DNA from 3 places in the Alteromonas sp. Cnat3-28 genome. Region 2 is predicted to be linked to each of the others. Evidence: predicted binding sites of a transcription regulator. Region 2 holds the regulator's gene; each other region holds the start of a gene.
What was found. The regulator sigma-54, encoded in region 2, starts transcription at its own class of promoters, with help from an activator protein. The targets are predictions, from matches to a motif close to GTTGGCACGNNNNTNGNNT.
Positions count from the first base shown of each region.

Region 1: the regulator sigma-54 is predicted to act here: its motif matches at 1,268-1,286, upstream of MHM87_RS19050 (exopolysaccharide biosynthesis protein).
Region 3: the regulator sigma-54 is predicted to act here: its motif matches at 1,142-1,160, upstream of MHM87_RS17085 (DUF2884 family protein).

Region 1 is NZ_JAKREY010000032.1:11,847-14,119, forward strand. It holds gene MHM87_RS19045 (LysR family transcriptional regulator) at 1-518, shown strand, start outside; gene MHM87_RS19050 (exopolysaccharide biosynthesis protein) at 527-1,132, opposite strand; gene MHM87_RS19055 (sigma-54 dependent transcriptional regulator) at 1,679-2,273, shown strand, end outside.
Region 2 is NZ_JAKREY010000020.1:14,674-16,946, reverse strand. It holds gene ptsN (PTS IIA-like nitrogen regulatory protein PtsN) at 1-180, opposite strand, end outside; gene hpf (ribosome hibernation promoting factor) at 194-481, opposite strand; gene MHM87_RS16640 (RNA polymerase factor sigma-54) at 512-1,993, opposite strand; gene lptB (LPS export ABC transporter ATP-binding protein) at 2,067-2,273, opposite strand, start outside.
Region 3 is NZ_JAKREY010000021.1:32,212-34,484, forward strand. It holds gene MHM87_RS17075 (mechanosensitive ion channel domain-containing protein) at 1-664, shown strand, start outside; gene MHM87_RS17080 (hypothetical protein) at 740-931, opposite strand; gene MHM87_RS17085 (DUF2884 family protein) at 1,278-2,108, shown strand.

The DNA of each region.
Region 1 (2,273 bases), on a different contig from region 2:
ATTCACTTTTGAGCAATGGTAAAGTTGATTTAGGCATCTCTCCTTTCGTGTTTCCTAATGGCTTTAGCGAAGACTTGTGCGAAATTGAGTTTGCAGCTGTCGCTCACGCCGACCATCCATTACACCAATTAGATAGAACGCTCACACTGGAAGACTTAAAAGCGCATCGTCAAATTGTGGTAAGGGATTCATCTGCGGAGCGTAAAGCTGATGTGGGCTGGTTAGGTGCAGAGCAACGCTGGACCGTAAGCCACGTTAGAACGTCATTAGATATTATTGCTCAGGGGTTGGGTTTTGCGTGGCTGCCTATAGCAATCATTAAAGATGAGCTTGAAGACGGTACACTCGTTCCCCTTCCCCTGGATAATAATGCAGCATTGCGTAAGGCGCTCCTTTATCTGTCTTTTGAAGACGGCGATACGTTGGGACCAGCTGCCCGTGCTTTTATTGGTGAGCTACGATATCAAACAATGAACCTTCCATCGTCAGATTTTATGCTCGATTCGTGTACTGAGTAGTTTGACCATCAGTTTAGAGCGACTGCAAGGCGTTCAAATCCAAGTATAAACCCAAATAGCGATAATGAAACACCAACTAACGCCACAGCACCATCGTCTGTGGCCATGCCTATTGCCATAATAAAAACAGCAAAAGCGGGAATAAGGCCCATAAAGGGAATAAGCTCCAGAGGAATCATTACAAGTCCGCAACCTGCACAACATAATGCGATGAGTGATCTGAACACAGGCTGGCGCATGAAAAAACACCGAGGAACTAAAAAGCGGTCTACGCGTACTGCATACGGTTTAACCTTTTCGACAATGTAGCGAAGCTGATCGGCGTCACAGTTTAGTTGCATCACTTTTTGCGGTAACCAAGGATGCCTACGACCGAGTAAAATTTGCAACGCGATGAGTAAAATTGTCCCACCCGCTAAAGATGGGATCCCAGGGATGGCCCCAATCGGTGTGCAAGCGATAAAAGATGGCAGCGCCAACATTGGTCCAAAGCCTCTTTTCTCCATCACATCCCAAAATTCAGCAAACTCGAACGTATCTTGTCTTGCTCGCGGCTGCATTTTCCCCAACAACTCGTACAAGGTCATTGATCTTACAGCTGTTTTTCCCCACATCTTCAATTCCTTTGATATCACATTACCAGCGAACGTCGCGCTAATCAGACGGGCTCCTCGCCTAATTAATATACATTTCTTGCACCTACTCGATTTACCATAGTGAGATTGCAAGTAACCTTAGACAGGCAAATCGTGCGAAAAATATGCCATCGATTGCATGTGACGGTGTGTTGAAGACAGGAATACTTTTTGCAAATGCCCCTGATAAGTAAAGTAAAATCACCTAATAAAACAAAGACAGATATAGACATTCTGTACTTTAGTGCGATGTGCACCGCTGATCGCAAAGACTTGATAAATTAGAAGAAGGTAGCGCAACCGACTATCTCTGGCATCAAGGCAAGTGTTCAAGATTTCCGGGTTGCTTGAAGCGTTTAGATATTTTCCGATGCGCTTACGCTTTATCAATTTAAACCAGCGTATAAATAAACTTTAAATATGCGCTTTAGCATTCAGTTGTTAATAGCGTATGATAAAACTATAACATTGATTCTATTCCATATTTTTTCTGAATAGGAAACGAAAGAAGAGAGGGACATCCACGTGCTTACCGTACTTTTAGTTGATGACGACGCCGAGTTCACAGAAGTAGCTTGTACTATCATCGAATTTCTTGGCCACGAAGTACTTACCGCTGCCACACTCAAAGAAGCCCGCGATTGGTTAGAGAAAGAAACCTTTGACCATGTACTGCTTGATTTCATGCTACCCGATGGAAGCGGCGCGCACTTGTTCAATGAGTTAGATGCACTTCCTAAGCGCCCTCGCGTTACTTTGATAACGGGTCACCCTTCTGTGAAAAGCGTTATAAAGGGTCTGTGTGGCCCCACGGTCGACTATCTCGTTAAGCCAATTCAACGGGAGGAAATAGAGGCTGTATTAAGTCAAAAGCCAAAAGAAAAAGCACCTGCGCAAGAAAAAATAGAGAAACATTTTGACCTACTGATTGGTGAATCGCCAATTATGAAAGAGCTCTACAAGCTGATTTCTAGAGTGAGTAAAACCAGCGCTAACGTAATGCTGCTTGGTGAAAGCGGTGTAGGTAAAGAAGTGGTGGCTGCCGCAATTCATCGTGCTTCAGAAAGTGAAGGTCCCTATATTGCAACCAACTGTGGTGCATTCTCAAAAGAACTAATAG
Region 2 (2,273 bases):
GCCAATGCCTGTACTACCCATACGCTCTCGAGCCATCAAACTGTTGAGTACCGTTGCCTGATCAATGTTCTCGTTTTGCTTGGCAGCGATATCAGCGATGATCTCAAGAATTCGCTTTTTACTATTACACTGAACCGCACACTCGGTGCGGTCCAGACTTACGATGGCTTGTATATCCATGCTTAATTAACTACTAATGTTTTTTCAGTTTTTCCTTATGCTTGATTACCTGCCGGTCGAGTTTATCAACCATGCTGTCAATCGCCGCATACATGTCGGTATTTTCTGAGGATGCGAATACTTCAGCGCCACTTAAATGAACGGTCGCTTCGGCTTTTTGATTTAATTTTTCAACGTTCAGGATGACATGCACATTAGAAATGTGATCAAAGTGACGTTCAAGTTTGCTGAACTTCGTATCGACATAATTACGCAAAGAGTCGGTGATTTCGACATGATGACCAGTAAGGTTGATTTGCATATTTCGTCTTCCTTATATTATTAAGCCCGATTAAATAAGGCTTTTGCGTTGGTTCGACGGCGGGATCGACAACGATTCCCGGTACTTTGCTATTGTTCGCCGGGCAACTTTAATGCCCTGTTCGGCCAACAATGAAGCAATCTTGCTATCACTTAGCGGCTTGCTAGGCTTTTCAGCGGCCACTAATTTCTTGATCAATGCACGAATCGCTGTAGATGAACATTCACCACCAGACTCTGTTGCAACGTGGCTTGAGAAAAAATACTTCAATTCGAAGATTCCACGTGGCGTATGCATGTACTTTTGCGTTGTCACTCGCGAAATAGTGGATTCGTGCATATCTACCATTTCTGCGACATCATTTAGCACCATTGGTTTCATCATTTCCGGGCCGTGCTCAAAAAAGCCCATTTGCTGCTGCACAATGCAGTTTGCAACCTTCATTAAGGTTTCGTTACGAGATTCAAGGCTCTTTATGAACCACTTAGCCTCTTGCATGTGTGAGCGGATGAATTGTGAATCGCTACTATTCTTGGCACGGCGACTCATTGCAGCGTATTGTTGATTTACGCTTAACTTAGGCAGACTGTCGGGGTTCAGCTCAACCACCCAACGGCCATTTTTCTTGGTTACTGAGACATCAGGAATAACGTACTCAGGCTCTTTAGTAACTAAAGCACTACCTGGGCGAGGATTCAAGGTTTGCAGTAAACGCATTGCCTCGCGTAGCTGATCTTCTTTCAATCGGCTTTTACGCATAAGCGTACGATAGTCTTTGCTGCTCAGTAAGTCAGAGTACTCTTCAATCAGTTGCTTCGCTTCAGCAAGCCACGGTGTGTCTTCTGAAAATTGACGCAATTGCACCATCAAACATTCTTGTGGAGAGCGTGAGCCAGAACCAATAGGGTCGAACATCTGAATGCGCTTTAGCACACATTCTATTTCGTCCATTTCAATCGGCTCTTCCATATCATCATCGTTAACCGCTTCTAAAATATCATCAAGGGTAACGGTTAAATAACCTGACTCGTCAATAGAGTCGATGATTGCTGTAGCGATTGCGCGATCGGTATCCGAGAAATGGGTAAGGCGCATTTGCCAAAGAAGGTGCTCTTGAATATCTTCAGTAGTCTCACCTTGGAAGATTTGCTCGTCGTCATTGGATGGACCTGGAGCTGGCGAAGATGAAGCAGAGTAGTATTCGTCCCATGTGCTGTCGATTGGCAGCTCATCGGGAAGATCGTTTTTCTCAAGTGCATCGCCGGCTTCTAGTGTGTCACTAGATGCAGAAGCAGTGGCCTCAGAGCCGCTGTCATCGTTGTCGATATTGTTCTTTTCTAGTTGCGGCTCGTCGTTACCTTCTTCAACTTCTAATAGCGGATTAGAATCGAGCGCTTCTTGGATCTCTTGTTGAAGATCAAGTGTAGAAAGCTGCAGCAGTTTAATGGCCTGCTGAAGCTGTGGTGTCATGGTAAGTTGTTGGCTAAATTTTAGCTGTAAAGATGATTTCATCTACGTCTTATTTAAATGCTCTAAATTGAATATACCAGAGCGAAACTGAAAAATGACAATTCGGTTACATTAACTATAGCCTGAATTGTTCGCCTAGGTATACATCCCTTACTTTTTGATTACTTAAAACCTGTTCCGCCGTTCCTTGCGCAATAAGCTCGCCATGACTCACAATGTACGCCTTTTCACAAACATCCAATGTCTCTCGTACGTTATGGTCCGTGATAAGGATTCCAATACCCCTATCGCGAAGATGTTGTATTATCTTCTTTATATCATT
Region 3 (2,273 bases), on a different contig from region 2:
TGAAATACTCGAGATAGGTCTTACCAATGTCAAAGTACAAAACTGGGATAAAACCATTTCTACGCTGCCGACTTACAGCCTTACTACAGAAGCAGTAAAGAACTGGCGCGGTATGCAAGAGTCTGGCGGACGCAGAATTAAGCGCGCCATTTATATTGATGTGCACTCTATTAAGCTCTGTGACAACGATATGCTAGAGCGCTTTTCGAAAATTCGCTATATCAACGAATATATCGATAAGAAGAAAAATGAGCTCCGCGCTTATCACCGAGATTACTCCATTGATGAGTCGGATCTGCTAAACAGCCGTCGCCTTACCAACATCGGCACTTTTAGAGCTTATTTAGAGGCATACTTGCGCAAGCACCCGGATATAAACCAAGAACTGACCCTAATGGTTAGGCAGCTACCGCCTAATGAGCTTGGTTTACCTTTAGAAATTTACTGCTTCTGTGCACAAAAGGAATGGGTGAGGTACGAAAAGGTACAGGCGGATATTTTCGACCACGTTATGGCTATGCTGGATTTGTTCGATTTACGTGCTTATCAACGTGATGGACATTTGTCGCTGCTTGCCCATCGCGAACAAAGCGCTTATAGAAACAGTCCTGAAAGCGACAATGCGCCTGAGGTTGCTCAGGAGAAGAGCGAACCTAATCGATAAGGCAGTGATGAATAAAGACTTGTTCAAGACGAAAAAAAACCGGCTGAGATAGCCGGTTTTTTTAATGCTTATCGCTTAAGCCAATGCGTAGGCCATCAGTAAGCAAAGTACTAAACCAGTAACGCCAAAAAAACCGTACTCGATTTTTTCCTGCATACCTTCAGCACCTGCTTTAGCAGTCATAAAGCCCATAACGATGCTGCTTAGCCCTAGCGTAAAGGCAATTAGCGCAACACCAAACATAATTGCATTAATCCAATCAGCCATTGTGATAACCCCTTAAAAATATTGGCGGTATTATGCACCAATAAATAAGATTTAACCATGCTTGGATTGGCTTAAATGTACCGCTATCGGTATTAATTGATCTTAGTCAAAACTACTAATTAGTTGGTAATCTCACTAAATAGTGTATTTAGCAGAGCATAAAGAAATCATCAAATATCACTAACCATTTGAAAGATATAGACTTTAAATATTGGCAAGGCCATTGCTCTACCTTAGGTATAACAGCGAGTATCGTTAGCGTCTATTTGACAGTGACACTACAACGCATTGCAGTTTGCTTCGAGCACTTTCGTTAACGCGTCACACGTAAATTAAGGAATGAACAATGTCTAAGAAACTATTACTTTCAGTTGCCCTTACCAGTGCTTTAATGAGCGGCCACGCATTTGCGCATGACAGCAGCTTTCAAAACAACAGTTGTGACATGGAGCTTGATGGTCATATTCAATATTACCAAGGTGACCTAACGGTACAGATGGACAATGGCTCAGTGATGACGATTGACTCCCATCACAATATGACCATTAACGGTGAATCAGTATCGCTTGACAGCGAACAACAGCGCTGGGTAAGTGAATATTACAACAACATTGATATCGCCATCCCTATGACCTTGAATATCGCCAGTGAAGGGCTGCAAATTGCCAACGTGGCAGTGACTGAAGTATTTACTGAACTGTTAGGCGGCGATCAAATGGGTGACGATTTTCGTGAACTGTTCGACTCACTTGAAACCAAACTAAACACTTCATTCTATGATGACGCAGGCAATATTCGCGTTGATTCAACTAAATTCGATGAGCCAGGTTGGTTTGACGAAAGCTGGGAGCAAGAGTTCGAAGCGCAAATTGAGTCTTTAATCAGTGAGTCTATGGGTAGAATACTTATTGCGGTAGGAACACAAATGTTGTGGGAAGGCGGTGATATGTCTGAGTTTGAGCAAAAGATGGAGCGCTGGGGTGAAGATTTAGAGCATCGTTTAGAAAGCCAAGCGGCTGCGCTAGAAGAGAAAGGCGATGCTTTGTGTAAGGTACTGAAGAAAGCGGATTATGCCGAAGGCAAAATGCAGGCATCCATATCTGGGCTAGATGACTTGAACCTGCTAGATATTGATCAAGACAACCACCATGACCATAACGACGAAATGAAAATGTAGTTGGAGCATTTAGCTAACTAAACGCGCAAAACGAAACGACTTGCAACGCTAACCACTCACCTTAGAAAACCGACTGTAACCCAGTCGGTTTTTCATTTTTACAGTTAACGACAACCGCCCTCCAATTAATGTACTCTTAAGCCCTAAACAAAGGGGTATTTAATC